Regions from separate parts of the Brevibacillus sp. AG162 genome, predicted to be linked through region 1. Evidence: predicted binding sites of a transcription regulator. Region 1 holds the regulator's gene; each other region holds the start of a gene.
The links. Region 1 encodes LexA, which represses DNA repair genes until DNA is damaged. Its sites were predicted from a motif close to CGAACATATGTTCG; they were not measured.
Positions count from the first base shown of each region.

Region 2: a site for LexA is predicted at 4,597-4,610, ahead of FB479_RS17760 (WYL domain-containing protein). Genes of this name have one in related genera too.
Region 3: a site for LexA is predicted at 8,119-8,132, ahead of FB479_RS02950 (YolD-like family protein). Genes of this name have one in related genera too.

Region 1 is NZ_VFNO01000001.1:785,685-795,751, forward strand. It holds gene FB479_RS03855 (GNAT family N-acetyltransferase) at 485-1,375, shown strand; gene FB479_RS03860 (SOS response-associated peptidase) at 1,462-2,151, shown strand; gene FB479_RS03865 (DUF4269 domain-containing protein) at 2,148-2,723, opposite strand; gene FB479_RS03870 (DUF456 domain-containing protein) at 2,832-3,317, shown strand; gene lexA (transcriptional repressor LexA) at 3,368-3,991, opposite strand; gene yneA (cell division suppressor protein YneA) at 4,154-4,492, shown strand; gene FB479_RS03885 (DUF896 domain-containing protein) at 4,569-4,766, shown strand; gene crcB (fluoride efflux transporter CrcB) at 4,864-5,229, shown strand; gene FB479_RS03895 (HelD family protein) at 5,268-7,517, shown strand; gene FB479_RS03900 (HesB/IscA family protein) at 7,580-7,882, opposite strand; gene ltaE (low-specificity L-threonine aldolase) at 8,007-9,032, shown strand; gene FB479_RS03910 (peptide ABC transporter substrate-binding protein) at 9,268-10,067, shown strand, end outside.
Region 2 is NZ_VFNO01000005.1:312,011-322,077, reverse strand. It holds gene FB479_RS17785 (Ger(x)C family spore germination protein) at 1-3, shown strand, start outside; gene FB479_RS17780 (alpha/beta fold hydrolase) at 80-913, shown strand; gene FB479_RS17775 (copper resistance CopC/CopD family protein) at 1,066-2,352, shown strand; gene FB479_RS17770 (YcnI family copper-binding membrane protein) at 2,369-2,992, shown strand; gene FB479_RS17765 (MFS transporter) at 3,268-4,509, shown strand; gene FB479_RS17760 (WYL domain-containing protein) at 4,668-4,889, shown strand; gene FB479_RS17755 (hypothetical protein) at 4,987-5,253, shown strand; gene rsgA (ribosome small subunit-dependent GTPase A) at 5,497-6,582, shown strand; purine riboswitch at 6,719-6,820, shown strand; gene FB479_RS17745 (xanthine phosphoribosyltransferase) at 7,052-7,642, shown strand; gene FB479_RS17740 (nucleobase:cation symporter-2 family protein) at 7,675-8,985, shown strand; gene FB479_RS17735 (chymotrypsin family serine protease) at 9,666-10,067, shown strand, end outside.
Region 3 is NZ_VFNO01000001.1:598,215-608,281, reverse strand. It holds gene FB479_RS03010 (CBS domain-containing protein) at 1-623, opposite strand, end outside; gene FB479_RS03005 (hypothetical protein) at 620-976, opposite strand; gene FB479_RS03000 (EAL domain-containing protein) at 1,006-1,728, opposite strand; gene FB479_RS02995 (protease inhibitor I42 family protein) at 2,318-2,530, shown strand; gene FB479_RS02985 (CPCC family cysteine-rich protein) at 2,918-3,184, shown strand; gene FB479_RS02980 (hypothetical protein) at 3,294-3,569, shown strand; gene FB479_RS02975 (magnesium chelatase subunit ChlI family protein) at 3,737-4,090, opposite strand; gene FB479_RS30820 (helix-turn-helix domain-containing protein) at 4,177-4,686, shown strand; gene FB479_RS02965 (PsbP-related protein) at 4,890-5,450, opposite strand; gene FB479_RS02960 (hypothetical protein) at 5,525-6,970, opposite strand; gene FB479_RS02955 (YhjD family protein) at 7,289-7,660, opposite strand; gene FB479_RS02950 (YolD-like family protein) at 7,667-7,936, opposite strand; gene FB479_RS02940 ((deoxy)nucleoside triphosphate pyrophosphohydrolase) at 8,175-8,573, opposite strand; gene FB479_RS02935 (HNH endonuclease) at 8,560-9,402, opposite strand; gene FB479_RS02930 (hypothetical protein) at 9,625-10,023, opposite strand.

The DNA.
Region 1 (10,067 bases):
TATGGTTTTCCCTTCCTATATACGAAGGGACTATTTGTAATTATATAAGAAAATGACTTTTTTGTATAACGGTACTTACGCAACTAAAACATATGAATTACTCATTTACAGCCTATTGAAAGTCAAATATAGTAAAGGTAACGAATGTGAAAAGAGGTTTTGATAGAATATGATGAAACTGACAATCGCTAAATAAAATTCTAACTGAATTTTATACGGGAAAAGGTCAAATGAAGGGCATGCCCTTTGTTTATTTTTTACCCCTTTTTTCCAAAAGCGATTAGAAGTCATTATATCTCATCAAAACAAATTTCACGTTTGTGCATGATATCTATTCTGTTCGGGATAGCTGTCTTTATCACATCGATAAATTTGACCATGAGAAGAGAATTCTTCTTGTGGTCTTTTTTATTGGAAAGAAGGGATTGCTGAAAAGGAATGGATGATGACAAACAGCACTAACAATAGAATGGGAGGTTTTTACATGGGTGAATATCGTTTGATTAGCGACTACAAGCATATCGAAACATACAAGGAAAGCTTTAATGACCTCGCCAAGCTGATCTTTCAGCTCGATTTTAAAGAATGGTATAACAAGGGCTTTTGGAATGACAACTATGTCTGCTACTCCTATATGGATGGGGACCAGGTCATTGCCAACGCTTCTGCCAGTAAGATGGTCGTGACATCCAATGGTAAAGACTATAAGGCACTCCAGATCGGAACGGTCATGACGCACCCGGCTTATCGCACCCAAGGATTGGCAGCGAAATTGATGAACCATATTCTTCAAACATGCGAGAAGGAATACGATTTTATTTATTTGTTTGCCAACGAAACTGTGCTCGATTTTTATCCGAAGTTCGGATTTGAGAGAGTACAGGAAAGTAGTTTTCGCTTAATGGCGTCTGATTTGAAAAAGCAAGTAGGAAAAAAGTCGGTCTTGCGCAAGCTAGATGTTGATAATGAGGTTGATTTTATCATCATGAAGGAATTTGCTGCCAAACGAATTCCTGTTTCATCGAAATTGGGCGTCAAGGATAGCGAGCATCTGTTGATGTTTTACTTTCTGCTCGTTTTTCGGGATGCGATTTATTATGTCGAAGAAGAGGATGTGATTGTCTTATTTGAACAAGAAGATGACCACCTGCATGTATTTGATCTAGTAAGTAAAAAACCAGTTGATATAGAAGCAGTCCTTTCTCATTTGGTAACGGCTGAGACAACGATCATTCATTTTCACTTTATGCCGGATAGTGAGAATGAAAAGATCCAATCTGCATGGATGACAACGACGGATGATGCCTTATTTGTTCGTCCCTCGTTAAAAATGGAGAGAGAGCATTTTCGTTTTCCGCTTACTTCACACGCATAAAAGGTTTGAAATGACACGTCAGGTGAAACAGTAAAGTAGAAGAGAAAAAGCAGACGTCCAGTATGGAAGGGTGTGAGGGGAAAAGCATGTGTGGCCGTTTTACTCTCGTAACGAACTTGGAAAAATGGAAGGAACGGTTCCAAATCGAAGTCATTCCATTTGATGCAAAGCCACGGTACAATATTGCACCGGGTCAGTTCATTCCAGCGATTATTGCTAATCGTGGCGAGCGACGTATGGGTCAGTTGAGATGGGGGTTAGTGCCGTCGTGGGCTGCCGATGAGAAGAGCAGCTACAAAATGATCAATGCGCGTTGCGAGACATTAAATGAAAAGCCCGCATTCAAACAGCTTTTCGCCCGAAAGAGATGCATCCTTCCTGCTGACAGCTTTTATGAGTGGATGAACGCCATTACAGGGAAGCAACCGATGCGGATCATGATGAAGACCGGGGAACCATTTGCTTTTGCTGGCCTGTATGATACGTGGACGAATCAAGAGGGAGAAAAAGTACATACCTGCACGATTGTTACGACAAAGGCGAATGAGCTCATGAAGAATATACATGAGCGAATGCCTGTCATCTTAAAGAAAGATGACGAGGACTTATGGCTTGATCGGGAGAAGTATGATCAGCTGCAGCTACAGTCACTGTTTACCCCCTATGATTCCAGCGAGATGACGGTGTATCCGGTATCTACCAAAGTGGGCAGTCCCAAAAATGATGATCCTTCCTGTATTCAAGAAGTAGACATCGGTTCTTTGTTCGAAGATTAATCCTTTCGCAGGAGCTGAATTCTTTGTCGTAATTCCTGGTCGGTTAACGGCTCCAATTGCAACAATGCCTCATAGGGATCATTACCCGGAATATGAAAGTATCGAGCAAATGCAGGCTCTGTTTTGATGCCGCTTTGCTTCAGAGATCTGATATGTTGGTACGCATCCAAGCCTCCTATGTCTAACAATCGTGCTTCAATGTCCATATGACGGTAGGCATTTTGCTTTTCGACAGCCACCGGTTGAGCAAACAATTCAAACCAAAAGTCAGCTGTGAAAAACGAGATAACGCACGTGGGAATACTTTTTACATCCAGGTATGTCACTTCAAATCCGGGCAAGCAGCCAAACGCTGTACGAACAGCTTGCTCAAACTGTTCCAGATCATGACTTTCGCAAATAATGTCTAGATCGCTTTCCTTGACATCAATGTCTAATGGGATGGTTCCGGCAAGCACTGGGCGGTAATCGGATAGTACTTTCATGATGTGCGTATGTTGAATCGCTGCCCACGCCGCTTTTTGGCGCATCGTTCCTCTGCCCAAGTAAGAGAGATCATGCCAATTTCTCATGAGACTACCTCCATGTCTACTTTCTTTTAAAATAGTTTAGACAAAAGTGAATAAGTACGCAACGAAATCGGTCATTACTCGTATACCTAGATGAAGGGAGTGTAGTGGATGGAAATATTTTTGTGGGTCGTGGTTGTGTTATTGTTCTTGCTAAGCATCGCAGGAATTTTTTTACCCGTTTTACCTGATACGATCTTGCTGTGGGCGGGCTTTTTGCTCTATCACTTTTTCATTGCAGATCCGGGAGCGGGATTGCCGGCATCCTTTTGGTGGGGAATGGTCGTTCTAAGCATTCTGCTATACGGTGCTGACTTACTGACGAACATGTACTTCGTGAAAAGGTACGGGGGGTCCAAGTGGTCGTCCGTTGCGGCTGCGGTCGGAATTATCCTCGGGATTTTCGTTTTCCCACCGTTTGGTATGCTGATCTTGCCGTTCGTATTTGTCGTTCTGGTAGAACTGATGGTACAGAAGCAGTCAATGGAGCGAGCAGTGAAAGCGGGCGTAGGCTCACTGATCGGATTTTTGGGCAGTGCGGTCGTAAAAGTCATTTTGCAAGTTACAATGATCATCTGGTTTTTTATCGCCAGATAACATACAGAAAACGAAAAGGACAGCCTCGGCTGTCCTTTTTTACGTGGAAACTAGTGAATGAGTCGATAGACACCGATGACTTTACCGAGAATGGTGACATGTTCCAGAATGATCGGTTCCATCGTGGCATTTTCCGGTTGGAGACGGAAGTGGTTCTTTTCTTTGAAAAATCTTTTGACGGTGGCTTCGTCTTCTTCTGTCATGGCTACGACAATGTCACCATTGTTCGCTACGTGCTGTTGGCGAACAATTACGTAGTCCCCGTCGAGAATCCCGGCATCAATCATACTGTTCCCGGAGACGCGCAGCATATAGACCTTGTCAGAAGTCACGATATTATCTGGAAGCGGGAAGTATTCTTCCACATCCTCAATGGCAGTAATCGGTTGTCCAGCGGTTACTTTTCCGATTACTGGCACACGGACGACAGAGTCTTCGAAATTGTCTTGAAAACGATCTTCATCTGATAGCAATTCGATGGCACGAGGTTTGGTAGGATCTCGACGAATGAGGCCTTTTTTCTCTAAACGTGCCAAATGCCCATGTACCGTTGAGCTGGAAGCTAGTCCAACAGCTTCTCCAATTTCACGTACAGATGGCGGATATCCTTTATCACGAACTTCCTTTCGTATGAACTCGATGATGGCTTGTTGTCTACTCGATAATTTTGACATAGAAAGACACCCCTGATTTCTCGAACATATTTTCCTATATTATACCATGGGAGCTTGCGTTCGACAAACATAAGTTCGATTATTTGTTGACATGAACATATGTTCTCATTTATCATGAGGTTACAAGTGATCAGAACGTATGTTTGTGAGGGGGCCATTATCATGAATTCATCGACAGTACGTAATCGTTTCGAGAAAAAAGAAGAACGCCGTGTTCGTTTTGGTATCACGAGAGGACAAGCTCTCTTGTTTCTTATTACATTTACTCTCTTTTTTTACTTGTTGACCGAACTAGTGTTTGCTTCTTCGCCAATGGAGGAGCCAAAGGGTAGAGAGGTAACTGTACAATCCGGAGATAGCCTATGGTCATTAGCTGTTCAATACAATACAAATCAGCATATGGATGTTCGTGACTATATAATAGAGATTAAGGATGCGAACGGTTTAGAGAGCAACAGGATTTACCCGGGTCAGACTCTCATCCTTCCTGATACCCCATAAGTGTTCGGCTGTCTTGCGGGATCATTCGTATGTGGTATAATGAAGCGGCACTACTACAGAGTGGGAGGAACCAGCAGTGGTATCTGACGCAGAAATTAAACGCATTAACGAATTGGTCAAAAAATCTCGCGAAGAAGGTTTGACCGAAGAGGAAAAGCTCGAACAAAAAGCATTGCGCCAAAAGTATATTGACGCCGTTAAGCTTTCATTGAAAGCAAATTTGGACTCCATCCGTTATGTGGAAGACCTTGAAGAAAATAAGCCAAAACAGTAAGATAACAATTACTGATACGACAGACATCCTCGCTTGAAGCTAGGGTGTCTTTTTCTGTAACATACATACGGTTTTGATAGCCAGGGGAGGGAAAGCGATGGCGTGGATAGCTGTGGCGGTTGGAGGAGCAGTTGGCTCTCTTGTGCGCTACCTATTGTCTTTGCTCGCGAATCAGCCGGGATGGCCGTGGGGAACCTGGATTGCCAATGTTTGTGGATCTTTGATCATCGGCATCTTGTTCGTGCTGGGGAAAGAACGCGACATTTTATCTCCAACGCTCTATCTCTTATTTGCAACGGGTGTCATGGGAGGATTTACGACTTTCTCTAGCTTCTCCTTGGAAGTGGTCTCTTTTTGGGGAGAAGGTCACCTGTTGCGTGGCACTTTGTACGCTCTTCTCAGTTTGGGAGTCGGCCTACTCTCTTGTGCGGTTGGAATATGGTTGGCTAGGCAATGGTCCTGATACGTTCAATGACACGATACATGTGAGGGGGAATGAATGTGAGTACACAGCATCGTGATTATGAATTGGAACAAAAAAAGCTGGATGAAACCATTTCAGCGATCGACGAAGAAATGGAGCAGCTTCGCAATGATATTCGCGAGGCAACGGATGACTATGTGAAACAGGTCGTGAACTATAAAAAGGCAAAGGATTTGCGCTACCTGGAAGATCAGGGTCGAGAGAAGCCTTATTTCGGCAGAGTGGATTTCTTGAAGGATGAAATCTACGAGCTGGATCAGGTCTACATAGGAAAACGAGGAATTGTACGTAGCGATACATTTGATTCTGTCGTCGTAGATTGGCGTGCGCCTATCGCCGGTCTTTATTACTCTGGTGAGAGCAAAGACGCGTTTTACCGGATGGGACGCGAGATCGTACGTGGTGAAGTTCGATTAAAGCGTAATTTTGCGATTGAAGACGGAAAGATCGTCGGCATCTATGATGGAGCGGTAAAAGAAACGATTAACCGCGAAATGGGGCATCCCGACGAATTTTTGCAAGAGGGCTTCATTGATGAGTTTTTGGCTGCCAATCTGAATCAGGCAAACGATAGCAGGCTAAAAGACATCGTCGCTACGATTCAATCCGAGCAAAATGATATAATCCGGGCGGAAAAAGAACGACCCATTGTTGTGCAAGGAGTAGCGGGGAGCGGAAAAACGACCATCGCGCTGCACCGACTCTCCTATTTGATTTATAACTACCAGGATTCCATGATGTCCAAAAAGTTCATGGTGTTTGCACCTAACCGGATGTTTCTTACCTACATATCCGAGGTTTTACCTGAGCTGGGAGTCGATGACGTTCAACAGTCTACCTTTGTAGATTGGGCAGCGCGTCTTGTGAAGCCTCTGCTGCCAAAAGGATGGAGAATCGTGAGTCCAGATAAGCCTCTTCAATTGTTCTTCGAAGAGGGGCAGGATGAGCGCCAGCAAGAAATGACGCGAAACAGGCTTCGCTTCAAAGGATCGCTCGCTTGTCGAGAGGCACTGGAGCAGTACATTCGGCATATCGTCGAAACAAGAATCCCTTTTAAGAAGCTCAGCTTTTTATACAACAAAACGAAGCAAGTCTTTTCCATTCCCGGTGATTTTATTCGTCAGTGCTTCCTGGAGCAATTCGCGAATATGCCGTATCATCGCCGGGTAGAAGCGCTTCGCAAGCATTTGAAACAAGAAATGAACAAGCAATTGTTTGCCCATTTGCGAGAGCGAAAAGTCGATTTGGACAAAGAAGGCTTGTACAAATTCGAGAAAATGCTGGAGCAAATACTGGATACGTACCTGACTTCGTTTCCAAGACTGGAGATCTTCGCAGCTTATCGCGAGTTGATTGCTGACGAGGAATTGCTGCGCAAGCTCGTACCTGCTGACATTTCAGACGAAGTTGTTCGTGATGTGACGCAGTCAAGTGCTGCGCTGTTTGCAGAGGAGAGATTGGAACCGGAAGATATCGCGCCATTGCTATATTTGCAGCATATTGTTGAAGGAATGAATAAAGCGGAACATTTTGATCATACGGTCGTGGATGAGGCACAAGACTTGAGTGCGTTAGAAATAGCCGTGATTGCATTGGCAACCAAGCGAAACTCGCTCACGATCGTGGGAGATATTGCGCAAGGCATTCATAGCTACCGAGGGATTCATGCGTGGGAAGAGTTGACGAAGGGGATTTTTGCACATCTGTTTCCTTCCTATTATACGTTGTCGCAAAGCTATCGTTCGACAATAGAAATCATGCGCTGTGCCAATGAAGTGTTGCGGCAAATTGAATTGCCAGAGACGGTATTGGCAAAACCGGTTTTGCGGCATGGTGAAAAACCAATCATGGTTAAGGCTCGTTCACGAGTGCAACTGTGGGAGGACATCTCTTCGCGTGTGGCTGCCTACCAGTCGAAAGGCTTCAAAACGATTGCGATCGTAGCGAAAACCATTCAAGCCAGTAAAAAAGCACATAAAGGCCTGCAAGACAAGGTCGCTGATCTGACTCTGTTAGGCAGCAAGGATAACCAATTTCCGGGTGGCGTCACCGTCATGCCTGCTTTTTTAACGAAAGGCTTGCAGTTCGATGTGGTCATTTTACTGGATATAGACGCCTATCAAAATAATGAATGGGACGCAAAATTATTGTATGTCGCGATGACGCGTCCGGTCCATCGACTTGTTTTGACGCAGGTTGATGGCGTTTCTTCACCGTTGCTGAAAGATTTACCGACAGAGCTGTACACCATGGCTACTGACGAATAAGAAACGAATTATCAAAGAAAACCCTCTGCCTGTAAAAAGCAGAGGGTTTATCTGTATCATGCTTAGTGGTCGCCTGTGTTACCTTTAGAAGGGTTGGTAATAACAAAACCTTCTTGCGGCAAGAAGAGGTAATCAATGACGACGCCATCTAGCAATGGCTCATCCTTTTTCATGATCACATCGATCTCTTTGTCTGTCGAGATCACAACATCTTCTTCTGTTGGCTTGTCCAGAGCGAGTCCGTAGTGTGCATGATCACCGTGAGCGTGAGTAATATAAACGCGCAGTTTCAATTCTTTGTCTTCTTCTTGCTCGATGATTGGAGCCAATTGCTTGGCAGCGTTACGCGTGATTTTTAGTTTCACAGGTCAAATCCCCTAACTGTATGTAAGTTACCCCTTCATCTTAGCAAGAGGGAATTCAGGATGCAATGTTGAAAGTGTTACGACATGTCTAGAGAATGACAACAGGGAGGAAGGAGAGTCATCTATGAAAATCGATTTGCGCAGCGATACCATTACCAAACCAACCGAGGAGATGCTTCGAGCAATGGCGGAAGCGGAGGTTGGTGATGATGTTTACCGGGAGGACCCAACTGTCAATCGTTTGGAAGCGATCGCGGCTGAAATACTCGGAAAGGAAGCAGCCCTGTTCGTAACAAGTGGAACGCAAGGCAATCAAGTGGCTGTTTTGACGCATTGTGTCAACGGAGACGAGGTCATTGCGGAAGCGGATTCGCACATTTTTTACTATGAAGGCGGCGCTATGTCGGCATTGGCTGGCGTGCAGACACGGACACTGGTTGGCGAACGTGGTGCTTTGCGTGCAGAGGGTGTGGAGAGGGCGATTCGGGGCAACAATATCCATTTTCCTCGCACAAAATTGATCTGTCTCGAAAATACACATAATCGCGCTGGCGGGGCGGTAATCTCTGTCGCGCAAATGAAGAGTGTCTATGATATCGCACAAAAATACAGTATTCCCGTTCATTTGGACGGTGCCCGTCTCTTCAATGCGGCTGTGGCCCAAGGTGTTGCAGTCAGTGAGCTAAGCGCTTTTGCCGATACCGTTCAGATTTGCTTGTCCAAAGGGCTTAGTGCTCCAGTTGGTTCTATTTTGGCTGGTGATCGTGCGTTTATCGAAGAAGCGAGATGGTGGAGAAAAAAATTAGGAGGCGGGCTGCGCCAGGCAGGGTATTTGGCAGCACCGGGCATCATCGCTCTGACTCAAATGACTGAACGATTGGCCGAAGACCATGAACGGGCACAGCAATTGGCAAAAGGCTTGCGCCAGCTATCGCTTCAGGTCGAGCAAGTCGAGACGAATATCGTACTCGTGAATACGGACTCGATTGGACAAACAGCTGTCGCCTTCTTGGAGCGATTGGAGGAAAAAGGAGTGCTCGCTGTTGATTTTGACGAGTATGTCATTCGCTTTACGACGCATCGACACATTCGTGATCAACATATCAAGACCGTTGTGGAAGCAGTCGAGCAATTATTGGAAACGGTGTAATTGTTTCGTTTCAACCACTTGGAGCCAGTCGAAGGAAGGACTGGCTTTTTTCTTTGCTACAATAATTAATTCAAAATAATTAGACAATTTGTACAAAACATGAGTCTATACGCGATCAGTTTTTCGCCATTCCGTCTGATTTGTTTCGTCTACACTTGCGTTATCATGGTAGTGTGATAAAGCAAAAACGTTTACTGGTGGATGGAATCGAATGGAATCAAGGGGGATGGACTCGATGAGAAAGAGGATGAGCTTCGTTTTGAGCTGTTTCTTGCTGCTGCAAGTTTTAGCAGGATGTAGTACAAGTGAAACAGCTGTACCTAACAAACCGAATGATCAGGCATCTCAACCAACGCAGCCAACGGGGAAAGAGATGGTATTGAATTGGAACGCAGACGGTGGAGAGCCTCCGACAGCAGATCCCGGACTTGCTTCCGATGGAACTTCCTTTGATGTCATTACTGCCTGTTTTGAAGGATTGACTCGCTATGGACCGGATGGGAAAATAGCCAACGCGATTGCCGACAGTTATACGGTATCCGAGGATCTGACGACGTACACGTTTAAATTGAAAACGAATGCGCTATGGAGTAACGGAGATTCGGTAACCGCCCATGATTTTGAGTTCGCCTGGAAAAGAAATCTCGATCCGAAGACAGCATCCGAATATGCCTATATGCTTTATTTCATTAAAGGGGCTGAGGAATTCAACACAGGGAAAGGATCGCATGAAGACGTTGGGGTCAAGGCGCTAGACGATTTTACGCTTGAGGTTAAGCTCAATTCGCCAGCTCCGTTTTTTTACGAGCTGACGGCTTTCCCGACATTGTTTCCTTTACATAAAAAGACCTTGGAGGCACATCCGGACTGGGCAGCGTCTCCAGACAACTACGTGGGCAACGGTCCATTCAAAATGGAGCTGTGGGAACATAAAAACAAATTGGTTCTTGTGAAAAACGAGAAGTATCATGATAAAGATGCCGTGAAGCTCGACAAAATCGTCTGGAGCATGATTACCGATACCAATACCGCTCA
Region 2 (10,067 bases), on a different contig from region 1:
TAAATGGACCATGAACGTGAAGAAATATCTGGACAAGCAAGAAACGGGGGTGAGATAGTGAGGTGTGAGGTGAGAAAAAATGGAAAACAGGCAGGCTGTACAAACGGGCATTCTCGAAGCCAATGGCGCACGGATTTACTATGAAGTAGCAGGGGAAGGCGAGCCGCTCCTATTGATCCATGGCTTCAATCTGGATACAAGGCTATGGGATGCCCAGCTGCAAGCATTTGCACAGATGTATAAGGTCGTTCGCTTTGATATCCGCGGGTTTGGTAAAACGCTGGCGACTGACGTTCCTTTTACCTTGTACGACGACGTGAAAGCGGTTCTGCTTTGGCTTGGTATCGAAAAAACGCATGTGGCTGGGCTTTCGTTTGGGGGAATGGTCGCGCAGGAGTTCGCCCTTGCTTATCCGCAGATGGTGAGCAGCTTGATTCTAGTCGCTTCCGGCTTGTTTGGTCACCCAAGAAGTGAGCAAAGGCTGAACGATGTGGAACGATTCAATCAAGTATGTCAGCGTGGCACGACAGAGGAAGCGTTGGAAATGACAACACAAATGTGGTTTGATGGTCCTGGTCAGCCGGTAAATGAGCAAGCTCGCGAAGCACGAAACCGCTTTAAAGAAATGAACAGACACGCCTTTTCGCTGCCGGAGTTTGGCGCTGGATTGGAAACTTTATCCCCCTCGCCAATCGAGCGTTTGGAAAACATCAAAGCCCCAACACTCGTTATTGCAGGAGCGCGGGATTATCCTGATTTTCTACAGATCGCCGATGTGTTGACTGAGCGGATTACAGGCGCACAAAAAGTCATCCTGCCTGACTCGGCCCATATCCCACCGATGGATCAACCAGAGGTATTCAACAAACTCGTCCTGGAATTTCTCGCAAAAAACATTGTAAAATCATCCTAATACAGTTTGAAAAGGCATGGATCGGAGAGAATTTCCGCTCATGCCTTTTTTTGTTTTCAACACTTTGCCACATCAGATAGCCCAATGGAGCCATATAGATTCTCGTACTATTTTGATAGGATTAAGGACGAAATAAGGAAGCAGGTGGTAGGGTGACAGACAACATCAGATATTATGCGGTTGTGTTTTTGCTCGCCTTCTTACTTGTACTGACAACGGGTATGACAACTGCTTACGCCCATGCTGGCTTGATGAGCAGTTCACCGCAAGATGGTGAGGTACTGAAGGCGAATCCAGGACAAATCTCTGCGCGGTTTACCGAAACATTGGAGCCCGATCTTGTTAACGTGCGTTTATTTGACTGGGATGGCAAGGAAATAAAAGTGGAGCGGCCGACATTGCAGCCAGGCGACGCCTCGCAGCTGAATGCGGAACTGCCGAGCGATTTGGCTGAAGGGACGTATTCGGTTATCGTATCTGTCGTTTCCGAGGACGGACATCCGATCGAAGAGAAGCTCACGTTTTCCATCGGACAAAAAAGTGCGGTCGTGGTTCCGCCAAGTGAGCAAAAAGCAGATTCAAGCTACTTGATCATGTACCGCTATTTGGCGCAGGGGATTATTCTTGTGGGTGGCGGCTTGTATCTGGTAGCGTGGGCAGCGCAGCGTCATGGCTTGCCTTCGCTTGCCCAGCTCATCGGGATTGGCAGACAAATCGGATGGAGTTTGGCGATCATCGGACTTATCTTTCTGTGGTTCTTGTATGACGAATCGTTAACCGCTGTATCACTTACGCAAGCACTGTGGCAGATGGACGGGAACTTGCTCAGTCAGTCCCCGTTTGCGATCATGTTGCTGGTGTCCTTTGCATTGCTGTTATTGGTTGCGATCCCTAATATGGTGTCCGGCTGGTATGTGGGAATCTGGGTTCTCGTGATCAGCGCACAAGCTTTTGGTGGTCATGCATGGGGCATTGCTCCTGTCTGGCTGTCCCTTGTACTGAGACTGTTGCATGTTTTGACGGTCGCCGTGTGGATGGGGGCGCTTGTCTACTTGCTACTCACAGTCAAAGCGGCCGAACGAGGACAGGAGTCGTTCAAGAGATTCTTTTTGCAGACAGTTGCTGTGGCGTCTGTGCTTGCTGTCGCGACGGGTGTTGTCATGCTCATCGTGCAGACGGATGTCATGAGCATTTTCCAGAGTGCAACGGCATGGAGCTATCTGTTATACGGAAAAATCGCAAGTGTCTGCCTCATGCTTCTTCTAGCCTTTAGGCAAACAAGACGCTGGCGGACGAAAAACTCCTTGCAGCCATCTTACTTGCGTTGGGAGATTGTATTCGGGATTATCGCTGTTCTGGCTGGACTTTGGATGAGCCAGATCAACTACCCGACTGCTACGACAAATAATCAGGCCGTGATTCAAACAGATTCAAACTAGGGGAGGATTTCATACGATGAAGATGACAAAATGGATGAGCAGTGTACTGGTAGCAGGTGCAGTTTTGACGTTGGCGACAGCAGCACAAGCACACGTGAACGTATATCCGAAAGAGGCAACTACAGGCTCCTATGAAAAATACACCGTGCGTGTCCCGGTAGAAAAAGACGTCAACACGACAAAAGTGAAGCTGGAATTCCCAGCAGGTGTGAAGGTGAATTCCGTACAGCCGATTCCGGGCTGGTCCTACGAGTTCGAAAAAGATAAAGACGGTGTGAACACAGCGCTTGTGTGGACAGCAACAGAAGGCGGAATCAAGGCGCATGAATTCCAAGAGTTCACGTTTGTGGGGGCAAACCCGAAAGAAGAGGGTCAATTGGCTTGGAAGGCTTATCAGACCTATGCAAATGGCGAGGTTGTGGAATGGACAGGGGACAAGGATTCCAAAACGCCAGCGTCTGTCACTACCATTAAGGCTGGTGTAGGCGAAGCAGGGCACGAGCATGGACAAGAACAAAAGCCAGCAGCCGCTCCTGCCGGGGAAGCGGCGGGTGCAGGCAGCAACAACACCTTGCCATTGGTACTTTCCGGTTTGGCGTTGCTGATCTCCATTGTTGGCCTGTTTAGAAAAAAAGCGTAAGTGCTTCATAATCAAGCTGTGCAGTGTGTCCAATCATGCTGCGCAGCTTTTTCCATTGTGTGGCAATTGAAAGAATTCTATAATAGCTGTAATTACTTTCGGAGGTGTATATCACATGTTAAAAACACTATTCAGAGCAAGCAAGTACACAGGAAGGAAAAATAAGAGTGGCAGCATGACGCGTACGCATTTTGCACAGTAGAGGATTGTAGAGTAACGATCAGTATGTGAAAACGGAACGCGTCATCTGCCTAAAAAAGGTGGATACTGCTTCCATGTTCATGAATGCGACAAAAGTATATACGATCAAAAGTTTTTTGACTTCCCTTGCCAATACGACCATGTTCACGACCTATGCGCTTTACTACATTGTGACACTGGGCTTTAACCCGTTTGAATTGCTATTGATTGGGACAGTATTGGAGTTATCCGTGTTGGTATTTGAAGGGATAACAGGTGTAGTGGCGGATACGTACAGTCGCCGTCGCTCCGTCATTATCGGGATGTTTTTGCTGGGAATCGGATTTGCGATGCAGGGGATCGTCCCTGCGCTTGATGCTTGGATACCGTTGGTTTCTGTCTTCGGCTTGGTGCTGTTTTCGCAAGTTATCAGTGGTCTCGGGTATACGTTTATCAGTGGAGCGGATACTGCATGGATTGTGGATGAGGTTGGAGAAGAGAAGATCGGTACAATTTTCATGAAGGCCAAGCGCTACTCCTTGTTTGGGAATCTGCTCGGGATTGCACTCAGTGTGGCATTGGCAACACTCGCTTCTAACTTGCCTTACCTCATAGGTGGCCTCATGTATATGGGGCTTGGTATCTTTTTGATTCTGTTCATGAAGGAGACCGGTTTTGTTCCTCGTGAGCGTGAGCAAGGTGCTTCCCACGTGAAGGAAATGATTCAGACGTGGACTTCGGGTGCCAAAGTGATTCGCAGTCAGCCGATTCTCATGCTGATCTTGTTCGTGACGCTATTTACGGGTGCGGCTTCTGAAGGGTATGACCGATTGTGGGAAGCGCATTTGATCGCAGAAATTGGCTTTCCAGAGCTCGCTGCTATTTCGATGCCGATGTGGTTCGGGATCATTGCCGCACTCGCAAGCTTACTCGGCCTCATCGTCGTAGGCGTTGTGGAAAAAAGGCTGGATGTGAACAATGAGCGGGTTGTCCTTGTGGGGATGTTCATGTTGACGGGACTCAAAATTGCAGCGATGATTGCTTTTGCCTTTTCCCCTAGCTTTAGCTGGGCATTAGTAGCATTGCTGTTGATCGGTGTGATCCAGTCATTAAGCAGTCCGCTGTATGATACGTGGCTGAATTTGAACATTGAGAGCAGTGTGCGGGCGACGGTTTTGTCGATGATGGGCCAGTCCAATGCCTTGGGACAAACGGCAGGTGGTCCGGCTGTCGGATGGATTGGGACCCGTTTTTCGATTCGCGCTTCGCTGGTTGCGGCGGCCATCTTGTTGGCACCGATTCTGATTGTGTTCGGACGTGCGCTTAGGAGGCGCTGAGTTGTAACAAGCATAAGGCATGTGTCCATTTTTAGGGCGCATGCCTTTTTTTGTTGAGGCAATAATTAGGTGTTGTAAACTAATTTGCGAACGTGCGTTCTCTTTTGGTATGATGATCTCAACAACAAGAAGACACATTTTGTGGTGGTGACAGCCTGATGATTCTGGAGTTGAGAAGGTACGCGGCGCGGCAGCAAGCAGTGGAGATCATCTATTTGAAGAAGGATGGAGAGGCTAGCAGGCGTACGATTCGTGTGGTGCAAATCGATGTGAACAAAGGGAGCTTGAAAGCATACTGTTATATGAGGAAGGCGTATCGTGTATTTATGTTGGATAACATTTTGGCGATCGTACCTGTGTCTGGACATTTTACCGGATGAAAAGGAATCACCCTCCATGCCCCCAGCCTATTCCAGCCATACTATGTTATACTAAATAGGTAAACAACTTCAAAAAAGAGGAAGGGCGGGGACAACAATGGAGTTCTTTATGGTCATTGTCATCATGTTTTTGATCGTAGTATTTGTCTTGGCGTCCAAAGCCACAAAAGGCGGAAGTAGGCGCTCTCATTCCTCTTCAGACAGCGGAGGCGGCGCCTTCTATGTAGACAGCAATCACAATCACCATCATCGAAATCACGACTCAGACGATCGTTGGGATAGCTATGACAGCGGTAGCGGAAGTGGTGGAGACAGCGGTGGTGGCGGAGATAGCGGAGGAGGAGGCGGCGGCGGGGGAGATTGACGCTGTTGCATTTTGTTTCATTATGGTACAATAATTGGGAAATATGATTCCAAACCTGAATGGTAGGTTTGCTAAAGGAGAGATGTTTTATGGTAGCCATCAAATTTGTTCAGAGTGTCGTAGTCGGGGTCACAGGAATCCTCCTTTCAAGCGAACAGTAATACCGTTCACCAAATGAGGATTCGACTGTGACTGGTTCTGGCTGATAGCCATATATTTAACCAATTGCAGGGGGAATCCGCAGTGAATCAACTAACCAATCAACAAGTATTGCAATCTATGGGCTGGAATGAGTATTTTGCTAATCATTTTGCCCCTTATGCCGAGCAAGGCTACAGTGTGGGACGTATCACACTCGAACATAAACGTATTTATCGTCTGTGGAGTGAGCATGGCGAACTCTTGGGCGAAGTAACGGGTAAGCTTCGTTATGAAGCCATCGGACGAGAAGATTTTCCGGCTGTCGGGGACTGGGTAGTGATCAGTGCCCGCCCAGAGGAAAAGAAAGCCTCCATCCACGGACTTCTTCCACGTAAGAGCAAGTTTTCCCGCAAAGTAGCTGGGGATACTGTGGAAGAGCAGATTGTGGCGGCTAACGTCGATACCGTTTTTCTCGTGAATTCCTTAAATAATGATTTAAATTTACGCAGGATGGAACGTTATCTCATTCTTGCGTGGGAAAGTGGAGCCAATCCGGTGATTGTGCTTTCCAAAGCAGATTTGTGTGACGATCTGGATGCATGCATGGCAGAGGTAGAATCAGTTGCGATCGGAGTACCTGTTCACGTAGTCAGTGCTGAGCAGGGAGAAGGACTGGATCAGCTCGCACCGTATCTGGGCGAGGGGCAGACGATTGCCTTGATGGGTTCCTCTGGTGTTGGCAAATCCACGTTGATCAATAAATTGAGCGGAGCGGAGATGCAAAAAGTCAGTGGCGTGCGTGAAGGTGATGACCGTGGCCGCCATACGACGACACATCGCGAACTGTTCCGATTGCCGAGTGGTGCTCTGATGATCGATACACCAGGCATGAGGGAGCTGCAGCTCTGGGAGGCAGATGAAGGCTTCCGCGGTGCCTTTGACGATATCGAGTCCATTGCGGAAACATGCCGTTTCAATGATTGCAAGCATATGCGCGAGCCTGGCTGTGCTGTTCAAGCTGCCATCCATGAAGGGTCATTGGAAAAGGCACGCTTTGACAGTTACCTGAAGCTTCAACGCGAATTGGCACATCTGGCACGCAAAGAAGACGCGAGGCTTGCTGCCGCTGAAAGGGATAAATGGAAGAAGATCAACGTTCAAATGCGGCAGAAAAAACCGAAGAGATAAGTACGAGAGCCCTTGAGAAATCAGGGCTCTTTCCTTTATTTGTACAAGTAAGCGCTTCCTTTTTCTTTCAAAAATTAACGCTTGCCCACAACGAGGGAGTTATGATAGATTTGGTCAATACTCGTTATTACATTTCGAAATAAATAGATAGGTAGCTCGTATAATTTTGGGAATAAGGCCCAACCGTTTCTACCAGGTGACCGTAAATCATCTGACTACGAGTGAAAGTGTGTCTAGGGTTCCGTCTCTTTCTTTCCTATTCCAATAATAGGGTGAAAGAAAGCTGGTCCGAGCGACGCAGGCACGATTGATGTGTCACACCTAAGGGATAAAAGCCCAGAGGGACAGTTTCACTTGGCGTTGGTTTGTTACGTAGCCCGCTTGTGACACTGTCCGCTCTGGGCTTTCTATATTTCAGCAGGCCGCAGGTATCAACGTGGCCGGAACCATATCCGAGGAGGAAGAATTGATGAAAGAATTACAAGAGCGCATCGTACAGGACGGCAAGGTACTGTCGGCATCCGTTTTGAAGGTGGATGCGTTTTTGAACCACCAGGTAGATCCACAATTGACGATGAAGATCGGGCAGCGGTTTGCCGAGCTGTTCGCTGGTGAAAACATCACAAAAGTCGTGACGATTGAGGCAAGTGGAATTCATTTTGCTATGGCGACTTCCTTTGCATTGGGTGTTCCCTTTATCTACGCGAAAAAGAAAAAAGCTGTCACGCTGACAGAGGAAGTATACTCTGCTCCTGTTCATTCCTTTACCCGTCAGGAAACGTATCAAATCAGTGTTTCCCGTCAGTACTTGTCCAAAGAAGACCGCGTATTGATTGTCGATGACTTCTTGGCTACGGGAGCTGCTCTGGTAGGGCTTACGAATATTGTCAAAGATGCCGGTGCTCATCTCGTCGGGGTTGGCGCTGTTATTGAAAAAAGCTTCCAGGAAGGCCGCGGTCTCTTGGAGCAAGCTGGCGTACGAATCGAATCATTGGCACGTATTGAATCGATGTCACCAGAAGGCATTCACTTTATTGAAGAAGAGCCTGCGCGCGTATAATCAAAAAATGAATAGGAGGTAAGGGTTCACTCATGCTAGCCAAACATAAGATTGTTACTTTGGGCTTACAGCACATTCTTGCCATGTATGCAGGAGCCGTCGTCGTACCGTTGATTATCGGTGGTGCTTTGAATCTGACTCCGACGCAAATCGCTTATTTGATTGCTGCCGACCTTTTCACATGCGGAATCGCGACGCTCTTGCAAGTCCTTGGCACGCGTTATACAGGGATTCGCCTTCCCGTTGTGCTAGGCTGTACGTTTACAGCAGTAGGACCGATTATCGCGATTGCTTCTACGAGTAATCTAGCGACCGCTTACGGTGCCATTATCGTATCGGGTATATTCGTTGTCTTGGCAGCTCCACTGTTTGGCAAGCTGCTGCGCTTTTTCCCAACCGTGGTACAAGGTTCAGTTGTTACGATCATTGGACTGTCGCTCATTCCTGTTGCGATGAACAACGCGGCTGGCGGACAAGGCATGCCGGACTTTGGACAACCGCACAATTTGCTTTTGGCTTTAGGAACGTTGGTTATCATTTTGCTTATTAATCGTTTCTTTACCGGATTTATTCGTGCGATTTCTGTATTGCTCGGGTTGATTGTCGGTACGGCTGTAGCTTACATGATGGGGATGGTCAGCTTCGCGAGTGTTGCGGAAGCCTCTTGGTTTAGCGTGGTTGAACCGTTTTACTTCGGTACACCACAGTTCAGTATTGTGGCCATTGTTACCATGATTCTTGTCAACATCATCAGCATGGCTGAGTCCACAGGCGTTTACTTTGCACTCGGTAAAGTGACGGATACAAAAGTAACGGATCAAGATGTAGTCAAAGGTTTGCGCGGGGAAGGGGTCGCCATTGTACTGGGCGGCATTTTCAACGCATTCCCCTACACGGCTTTTTCGCAAAACGTCGGTCTGGTTTCCTTGACTGGCATTAAATCGCGCGACGTGATGATTGGTGCCGGTGGAATCCTGGTTGTTCTCGGATTACTGCCGAAGCTGGCTGCTTTGACAACGGTCATTCCTAATGCGGTATTGGGTGGAGCGATGATCGCCATGTTCGGGATGGTAGTTGCATCTGGTATCAATATTCTTTCGCAGGTTGACCTGAACAAAAACGAAAATCTGCTGATCGCTGCTTGCAGTATCGCTGTTGGACTAGGCTCTGCTGCGGTTCCGGCGATGTTTGATCAACTGCCTACTTTGGCAAAAATGATGCTGCAAAATGGTATCGTGACAGGTTCTTTGACCGCAGTCATCTTGAATATTTTGCTCGTTCACACGAATAAAAAAGCATCTCAGACTGCTCCAGCAAATGTAACTGTTTCGGAAGCGTCTTAACATCATCAGATAATGAACCGCCATTTCCTGGTTATACAGGGAGTGGCGGTTTTTCTTTGTAAAGTGGCTGCGGTGGAGAGAAGAATATTTCCAGTCTAGGCTCCAGGCTCCGTCCTTCGGGGAAGTATGGACTGCCCGCTCCGAAGGGATTCGCGGGGAAACGCAAAAGTGGTAGCCGCTTCGTAGCGTGGGCACGGTTGCGTTTCTGTTGCCCGCGAATCCCTTCTCCGCTCGGTAGGACTCCACAAGTCGCTACGTCTGGAAATATTCTTCTCTGGCGTAGCTGATTACATTCTTCAATCTAGTAAGGCTTTTTAAAACCCTCTTATCAGGGAAGCTTGTAGAGGAAACAGGAGAAAACAGCGAAGATCTTTGGGACACCGACCGAGGCGCAATGAAAAAAAGAGAAACAAGCTTTTAGCGTCCACCTCTGAGATGCCTCCTGAATAGACCACTTTGGACGCGGGTTTCGCTTTTTTTCATGGAGCCGGGCAGTCCATCCCACAGGGGGTGGCCCAAGAAGCTGGAGCGTTTTCTCCTGTTTCCTCCCACCACGACAGCTCGAACAAGAGGTTTTTAAAAAAGGCTTCCCCACAATGACAAGCGTCCAACAGTGCTGGCCAAGTTTTACATACGATGACCATGTAAAGCAAACTTACCTACAGAAAGGAAGGGGTGCCATGGCAACCTTTCAGGAAGCGCTCCTGGCCAAGAAGCATTTGCTCAAAAGATGGAAGCGAATGCCGGGCGTAATTGGCATCGGGATTGGCTACGCAAATGGAAAAAACAAAAAAGGCGGCGCTTGCATTGTGATGTATACCGTTAATGCAAGTGCTGCTGTGAAGAAGAGATGCCCGAGCTGCGTCCTTGTCAAAAGACAGACGGCGACAGCACATGTATCCGTTCCTGTTCGAACCGTCACCTCTGGACGGTGCCATTGTCATCCTGCTGTACGACCCTCTGCAACGAATTATCGCAGCAGAATCAGACCTGTGATCGCTGGATACAGCATCGGCCACCCAGGGGGGTCCGGAACGGCTGGGTTAATCGTTGCGCGAGGAGGCCAACGGTACGTGTTGAGC
Region 3 (10,067 bases), 190 kb from region 1:
TGAATTTGTTCATCGGAAATCGTAGAGATCAAAACAAACTCGTCCCCTGCATAACGACATAAATAATCCCCCTGATCTTCAGCCAAAGAAGAGAGGACCGAAGAATAGGTGCGAATGACATCATCCCCGAATGGATGACCATGCAGCTTATTAATTCGGCCAAAGTCGTTCAAATCGATAAAAAGCAAATGGAAAGGTTTTCGCTCCTTTAAAAAATTTTCCCCAATAAACTGGATGTATGGAGCGCGATACAAACCCGATAATGGGTCTCGATATTCTGCTATTTTCATCTCTACGATTTCTTTCGTGATGAATCCGATCACTTGATCTTCTTGTTTGACCAAAGCAAGCCCATTTTGTTCTTGATGAAGCGCGTGATAGGCCTCCCAAACGTTGTGATTGGCTGACAGATAGAACGGCTGACTACTCATGGCATCGGCAACGATTCGATTAGGATGAGCTGACAGAACGTCTCTCGTCGTAACCATTCCTAGTACCTCTCCGTGATCCATGACAACTAACGAATCAACATGAGATTCGTTCATTCGCTCCGCCGCATAAGAGACACTTTTGTCAGAGGTGATGGTACAAATCGTCGTCGTCATGATGTCGGAGATGTTCATAAAAGATCCACCTCTCGTTGAACAGACAATGCTATTTTTAACTCAGATCGCAGAACCATAGAGTCGCTAATCATACGCTCTGCCTCTTCCAGAATGATTTTCATCAATAATTTTTCATCAATCATTTGCAAAAGGGTATTCCTTAACAAAACCGCCTCAATCTTTGGATGATCCATTTTCAGTAATGTAAACTGCTCTGGTGAAAGTGCATCCGCCATTCTCCTTACAGCCTCAGGACCAATTGGTGCTTTCCGTCCGATGATCAACAGATCCTGCATCGGAGGGACTTCAAACTCGGATATTTTTAAGGAAAGCGTTGCCTTCCGAGAATATACGTTGTTATCACTAGCCATAAAAATTCCTCCAATTCTGCATTGTCCTCTTATTCGTCCGGCAAGCTGCCTGGTTTACCAAACAAGTATCCCTGGCCGATTGCAACGCCCAAAAAAGAAGCGCAAGCAAAATCTTCTTCTTCTTCAACTCCTTCGAGAATGAGTTGAGGTGCATCTTTGCAAAAATCGACAAACAATTTTACAGTCTTTTGCTTTTCTAATGAACTCGAGAGCTCTTGCGAAAAAAAGCGATCAATCTTGATGTAATCTGGCGAAATATCTTCAATTTTACTGAATATGTTCGCGCCATCTCCGACATCATCCAGTGCAATTAGAAACCCCATCTTTTTCAATTCAGCTATGCGTCGTGTAAAAATGGGTTCGCTCCAGCATTCTCCTTCCATAATCGATTCGTTGATCTCCAAAACGATTTGGGTTAAAAAGGGACGGAAGGAACGAGCGATCTTTTGAATGAAGCCAGGAAATGTGTCTTCTATTATGGTAGAAGGAAAAATATTCACAAATAAAAGCTCGTTTTTGTGTTCAAGCGACGAATGAAAAAAAGTCGAGAGTGCATGATGCAGGGAATGGATGTCGAGTTCTGGCAGCATTTTGTTTTCCTTCGCCAAAGAAAACAATGCCTCTGGATGGATCCCCGCTTTACTGCGAAGTAATACTTCATACCCTATCCTACTTTTCTCAGGAAGTTGACATATAGGCTGAAATGCGTGGTAGTACTCTTTTTTCTTAAATAATTCTGCAATGCTCTCCATCAATTTTCCTTTCCCTTTCCTAGCAAGTATGAACACAAAGAAAAAGCTTCTTCCATGCGCGAGATATTCTGCGCCATGGAAGTGCTGGGAAATGTACCTACATGCACGAGCAAAAGAAATTCTACTCACTCTGGATATTTCTAGCCATAACAATAACTAGGTAATAAAGATTACAAATAACAGCAGACATTTCGACAATATATGTCTTTGTCCCTACTTATTCGCCAACATCTTGCATATTCCTTTCCAGATCATACTAATTGTTTCAAATTAATTAGGAACATTGTCCGTATAATGGCTATTTTCTATCATAATCATTTCGCTAAATGATAGATGTATCAAGCAATTCCACAACTTGTAAACGAATTGGATCACATGAAATGAATGAAAATAAAATTTTAACTGCTTGTTTTGTCGTTAGCAGCTATCAAACTTTTTTCATATGGTATGGAAAATGGATATCCACTTCATCCAAAAGGAGGAAGGAAGGCCAGTGGTCAAGACCTCAACGTATACACTACAAGTGCAGGAAGGCCACTTGTTCACAATTACGCTAGTGGCAAATCCCTCAAGCGGCTACTAATGGGACTTGTCTAATCCAGTGGATACTCGCTTTTTATCGTTGCTTGCGAATCATTTTGTTCCTCCATCATCACCGGCTCGTATTGGGCAAGAAGGGCATCAGGTGATGTCTTTCCAGGCTTTGCGGCGAGGAATGACGTCGATTTCTTTGAAGTATTGGCGGCCTTGGGATAGTGGGGATTGCGGGGAGTTTGTGTTTTATGTGGTTACGGTTGTATAGGGTTATGTGTAGAAAATCCCCATTGCTCGGTAGTGAAGTGCTTAGTCTGTATGTGGTGCGTTCATTTACGAGGCACATGCAGACTAACTGAGCGCATATTGATAATCACCCAGGCATATATGGTATAATTTGGATGAGGTGATTAATATGGGTTTCATTATTTTTACTGCGATATACCTTAATCCTATTCTGGCTATTTTGTTCTTTGTTAACTTTACATTTATTATGAAGAAAATTGTCAACAATAAGGATTATAGGCGAAATGCAGTCTTTGGATCGTTGCTGATTGTATGGATCTTTTTTTCTTATGGATTGCTCATTATGGCAAGATAGTTTATTCACTGTTGGGAAAATTATCTCTTGGATTTAGGAAGTGAGCAAAATCAAATGAATGCAAAATTTACTTGTCCATGTTGCGGTTATAAAACGCTCTGTCATGACGGAGAATTCGATATCTGTCCAATTTGTTTCTGGGAGGATGATCCCTTTCAATTTATGGAACCAGATTCAGATAGGGGCGCAAACAAAGTATCCCTACGAAAGGCACAGGGAAACTTTATTCGTTTTGGAGCCTGCGACGATCACGGCAGACCATTTGTTAGAAAGCCTACATACGATGATGAAAAAGATAAAAAGTGGATGCCACTGACTTGAGACTAAATGTAATGATGTGAGTGATAACTACGCGCTATTCTGTTTTCTTAACCAAAAATGTTGAGGATTTCTACTTTTCACAAAATCGGATACTTTGGAGCTGAGAGTATTGTTCAAACGCTATACAAATAAATACGCTCGTTGGATTCGGATTCTCGCGTTTATTATTAGTATAGTTGGTTTTATCGTTGGGTTATTTATTTGGTTCGACGATCTTAATGATAATTTTCTCCATTTTCTAACCAGTGTGTTTTATTCCGTCATTCCTTCTATATTCTTGCTTGGATTTGCTGAAGGAATTGAAATCTTGTACCGTATTCATTTACGATTAGAATTTACTGCTAAGGATAAGCCATTGTTTGATGAAACTAGTGAGTCTGAATGAGGTTAACATTTACATCTATAGCGCATAAAAAATGAAAATAATTGGTTCTTCCTCATCGCATCTATGTTCTTTCTTTCTACACTAGCAAGGATGTTAAATGTTCATACCTTTGAGGTATTGGCACTGAGACGTTTAAACTTATCGGTTTTTTTGTATAACTAGCACTCTTAAAAAAGTAGCCCTCGATCCAAAGCTCTGTAGCGAATCGCTTCTGCTACATGTGCAGCATCTACACGGGAAGCGCCATCTAAATCTGCAATCGTTCTCGCCACTTTCACAATTCTATCGTAGGCTCTTGCACTCAAACCTAATGTCTCGAAGGCAAGCTGCAGCATCTCTTGTCCTTCCTTATCCAGCTGAGCAAATTGTCGCAGTTCTTCGCCATTCATCACGCTGTTAAAAGGACATCCCGGACGGTAGTGGTATCTTGCGCATTGAACAGCCCTCGCTTGTTCTACTCGTTGTTGAATGTCTTTCGAGGACTCCTCTGCTTTTCTGTTGTGAAGAAGTTGAACTGGCACTCGCGGCACCTCGATGTGCAGGTCGATGCGGTCTAGCAGGGGACCCGAGAGCTTTGACCGGTATTTGTAGATTTGTTGGGGAGAGCATGAGCAGGTTTGCTTCTCTCGAGTACCGTAGAATCCGCAAGGACAAGGTTGAAGATAATACCCTTGGAATAACATACAAAAAGGAAACACCCTTTTCTCCATTTATAGACATGATAGATGATAGTCCTGGTGGCCGTCTTAGAGCAGCACGTACAGCAAAACAGATGTACTTGGTTGATCTTGCCGCTGCCACAGGATTGTGTACAAGAACAATTGGATTAGCAGAAGCTAATAAATTGAAAGTATCGCCTCCTAGTCTAAGACGACTTTCCAAAGTGCTTGGTGTCTCAGTTGCTTTTCTCGGTTGTTTTGAGAAACTGCCGGAATCAACTTTAGGGGAACGCATAGTAAAAGCACGTTTATTTCATGGGTATACAAAGAGGGAATTCGCTAAGCTTTTAGAGGTACATGAACGTACACTGTTCGACTGGGAACATGATCGCAAGACTCCACCCGATAATTACTTAAATAAAATCGCTCCTATTTTAGATCTATTAATGAAGGAATAAAAAATCAAAGTGCCCTTCTCTTATCCGAAGGGCTCTTTTGTTTGATGAAAGAAAGCAGCACGCTACCCTTTTTATGACAGGGTGAGGTTCCCAATGATATCATTACCGACGACTTTACTTAACATATCTCGAAGGGTCTAAAGAAAATACCTATTCAAATTTGGGAGAAACATATTTTTACTACCTGATGGATTAAAAATATTTCAATTGATGATGTTAAAAGAATTTATTATTTTATCCGTTGTTGCGGAATATTTGTCAAGCTCTCCATCTAAGCAGGTAAATCCTAGTACATATCCCATATTGCCTTTAAATACAACAGTCATTTGATGCGATAAATCTACATTATCTCGCTTTTCTCTTAAAAGGATCTGAAGAGCTGGAAGCTCATTTATTGTTAAGTCGGAAGTATTAAGAACTTCAATACCAGGTGTCTGCTTCTTAATAGTCTCAATCATTCCATCTCTATAGTTTTCCATAGGAGATGTAGCTTCCTCTGGCAATGTAAACGCCTTTACGGTTATATTTTCTGTATAAACGTCTTGTTCACTCTCTTTTGGCGAGTTAAACAGAACATTTACATTTTTCCGCGTTGTGTCAACAGTCCAGTCTTTTGGATATGAAATAGTAAATTTATTATTTTTATCTTCATATTTCAATAATTCATTCGTCTCTTCTGCTATTTTCGTTTGAGAGCAGCCTAGCAGTAAACTCACCACTAATAAACTTTGAATTATGATTCTGAGATGACGTGGTATACCCATAATATTCCTCCAACTAGTCAACTTTCGTTATTATAACCTACTGTAAAAACAGAAGGTGCTACTATTTTTTAATATTATCTTAATGTTCCACCTTGAGTTCTTAAATTGTTAGCCTTTTCACGTGCTTCGTCCTGAATCCTTTTTCTATCTTTTTCATCCCTTATATTTCCAGCTGCATTGTATCTTGCTTTCTCTTTTCTGATTTGATCATTCAACTCTTTAACTCGATCTATGCTCGTTTCTTTACTTATGTTCCCACCATTCTTCCGAGCATCTCTGGCATCTTTTTCTGCTTTCTTTCTTTCAGCTTCATCACCTCTACGATTAGCGTCTTCCCATTTTTCCTTTGCTTTTAGTATTTTGTCATTTTGATCGGCTACATTCTTCATAGCCTTATCAATTGCTTGCTTTTCTTTGTCTGAAAAATCACTGTAACGTTTTTTATTACCGCGCTCAATATACTCATTAATTTTATTACCTGATTGTTTTACCCGTTCAATCTCTTTTTCGGCCTTCTCGCCTAATGTTTGTTTTACCCGTTCAATCTCTTTTTCGGCCTTCTCGCCTAATGTTGATGATAATCCAATCTTCGAATCTGTAGTTGCAACTAGATAACTTGTAGTAAGTCCTAATACAAATACTTGAGATTTAGAGTGTTGCGGTGCATATTGCGAAAATGCCGATGATGCTGTAGCAGCTGCCAATAATCGAGTTGAGACTAATTCAGTTAATATTGCCCCTGAACTAGCCTCTATAAACGACTGTCTGAGAGTTTTGGTACTTCCAAAGTTCGTGCTCCCATTGGATAGTTTTGCGGACCCATCGTAATAAACATCGGCAGTTGATACACCTACTCCAATAATTTTCGATATTGGTCCTGGAAGGGACGAATTACCTAATAAGGCTTGTCCACCAGTTTCAACTGAGGTAGTTACCACTGTTCCAGCAGTAGTGCTAATTGCAGCTTCACTGCCTGCCTCACCCCACGTCTTTCCATTTTTATTCGGAATTGGTGGACCATGCATTACTCCTGTGTTATTTGATGTTTGAGCTTGTTTAGGCAACATACCTGCTAAATTTCTTGCCGCTTCACTAATGTCAACTCTATCTACACTAGTTTTTTGTACGGATGTCTTTGCTGCGTTGGTATTACTTTGTTGGGTACTATTAGTCTTCGGTGGAATTGGTGGACCATGCATAGCTCCCGTGTTATTTGATGTTTTGGTACTACTAGTCTTCGGTGGAATCGGTGGGCCATGCATTACTCCTGTGTTATTTGATATTTGAGCTTGTTTAGGCACCGTAGCTGCTAAATTTCTTGCGGCTTGACTAATGTCAACTTTATCTACACTAGCTTTTTGTACGGATGTCTTTGCTGCGTTGGTATTACTTTGTTGGGTACTACTAGCAGTTTTGGATACTTTTTTTGCTGCTGCTGCAGCTTTGACCTCTAAAGCTTCGCGACGTGCTAATCTTGCATCTCTTCTGTCTTCATTACGTTCGCTACGAGATAACCCCATAAATGTCCCTCCAAATACTTACAATTTAGCTTCATCATATTACTACCAATCTTATATCTTGATAAAGTTTAATGTTTCGACATTATTTCACTTAATTCGACAAAACATTTTCGGTTCTAATGGATTTCATATGATATTTACTCACCTTCATCTTTCGACAAAACATTTCCAACTAAGTTATAAATTACGAAAACTATGTGACAAATAAAGTTTGTGAGCAATCATTTGAAGTAATAGAGCATAGTAAATAAAGTAACAAAAATAACCCACTCGTTATCACTTGGCGGGTTTTTTGCTACTTTAATCCATTGGTACATATTATACATGCCCGTTCGCTTGCTGCTTGGCGTCGTATAGGTAATTATTAAGCCGCACCTGACATTCAGCTTTTAAGTGATGTACATTATAAATGCATTCTTCCTGTCGGCCACGTACAGTCACAAGAACAAAGTATAATAAACCATCAGTCGTTTTCTGAACGTGAATTTTTCCGCCCAGTTCCCCAAACTGGCTGCGATATTCGTAATGCTTCCTTTCTGCCCACATTGAAATGGTATCCAACACCGGACGGTATGACATTTTTAGTTGATCTTGATTTAGCTTTTGTGCATCCATCGCTAGTGCCTTAAACAGCAAGCCATACAGGATCGATTCATGTAGGATTTCTCGCCATTGGTCAGGTTGAATCATTGTTAATTACACCCGCTCAACTTGAAGTAAATTATCGATAGGAATCCACCAGCAGCCATCGTCCCGTATAAGTTTGATTTTCCGTTCATCACGGTCGATGTTCTTGACTACTCCCCATTCCCTACGAATACATTTCTCATACCAACTGACGGCGATCGCAAAATCTTTGCTTACTGAGTCATAGATAATGACATACATTTCAGCCATCAAATCTGCATCAATCGGTAGCAACGGAGTCACCACATGCTCATAGTGATGTTCATACAATAAGGTCATTTGAAGTCTCCTCCACCAATCCAGCATCGATTAGATCCTGAAGAATGTCGGGGGCGTATCCTGGACATGATCCAGAACGGATTTTACTCATTACGACAAGATGACTGTTGGATAACACAGGCACAGCTTGGAGTTTGCCATCTATAACGGTGTTGATCATCTCCATGTTAATCACCCTTTCGCGAACGTTTGTTCTTATTTTATGACGGGTGATGAAAAAAGAAAAGCCCCACTTTTTTTAGTGGAGCAGTAGCTGTTTCAATTTATCTACTGTTGGAATATCCGCTGGTGCCCAGGTTAATTGATCTAGATCTAATACAGAAACCCAAGCAATCTTCTCATGTTCAAGAGCTTTAGGGTCCCCATTCAATACTGTCGATAAAAAGGTTCTTAAGTGGACAGTAGCGGTATCATATTCAAAAACCGTCTCTTCGATCATTTCGCCTACTTTTATTTCACATGATAACTCTTCTTTAATTTCTCTATACAACGCTTTTTTGGGATCTTCACCTTGCTCAATCTTTCCCCCGGGAAACTCCCAGAAGCCGGCTAGATTCATATTTTGAGATCGTAGCGCGCATAAAATTTGTTTGCTTTCATTCACTATAACAGCCCCTACGACTTCAATTTGTTTCATAACTGATTTCCTCCAAAGCCTTTCTCTTAAGCTTTTCTACATCATTGGCTAGATCTAGGATATGCATCTTCTTATGACAATTGGGACAAAGAGCAACTGTATTACCTGTGCTATCTTCCCCGCCTCTTGCTAGCCATTCAACATGATGTGTTTCAAGATAAGGTTCTCCGTGTTTATTATGAAAGGGTGCAGGGTTTTCACATAGTTGACAGATACCCTCGGCTCGTCTCTTTGCAAACTCAGCAACATAAGGATCACGATCGTATGTAGTTACAGTACCACTTCTCTTCGAGGATGTCTTTCTCGCATTTTTCGCTCTTTTCTCGAGATCATTAAAAGACATACGCCGAGCTTTTTTTTCATGAACTTCATGGGCATGTCTAATAGTTTCCTCAGATGGCTTAAAATTTTTGCCCGTACCAATCAATGTCACGGGAAAAACCCATACCTTGCGAATCTTTCCGTCATCATCTGGTTGTTTCTCTTGATAAGGGTCACCTGCTAACTGAACCCGTCCTCGAAAGGTGTACTCTTTCTCTTTAAACACTTCGAATAGGTAAACTTCAACCCCATTATTATTCGACTCATTTAGGGTTTTATTTTGGGTATGTGTTATGCTTTGATCTCCTCGCCTGCCCGTTCCCGTATAGTGCAGTACGTCATTTATCCATCGATCATCATAGAGGGATTCAACGTGATTAGAGACTATAATTAATGAGTTCGTCTTTAGTGCTCTTCTCATTCCACCTTGTGTAGAGCATTTAAATATTTCACTTAATACGTCATTATTTATTACGTCTCCAGGATTTAGTCGGTGCCAATTTGTCATATTTGTTCCACCTCAAGGCTACAATGGTTTTCACTGAAATCAGAGCATTTCCAATTCAACATGTATGTTTCGAATTATACCAACCAAAATTACACATTTTTGAAAATTATAGCACCTCAAATAAAAATTAAAAACCCTCCCTGGATTTCTCCAAAGGAGGGCCTATACATGAGTAATATCCAAAGCAAACAATAAGCTGAGTCGTTTAAGTATATAAAGCCATTATAGTTTGATTTTCCCGGTTTCCTTCAGTAATTTAACTAAAAGAACAAGGGAATAAGTAATTATTAGCATCGAACTGCCCAATCCCGTTAGGCTGCTATAAATTAGCTCGTCTACTCTTGTTTCCATTTCTAATGAAGATTCTAAACTAGTTGACCACCAACCAGCTATAATGATTTGAACAAAAGTATTGATGATCAGTATTGAGATTTTTCGTTGTAAAGATAAGAAAACTATAAATAGTGAAAACAATACGCCAGAATACTGTATAAACCTAATAAACTCCCCATCATCAAGTACTACCGGAATATCTGCGCCCATAAGCAAATCAAGAAAAAGTTGAATACTACTTCCAATTAATAGCACAATGAATAGTAACCATTTAAGAAAAGCCGGCATAGTTTCCCTCCTTTATAGCTATAACTCTTTCGTTCTACAAATAA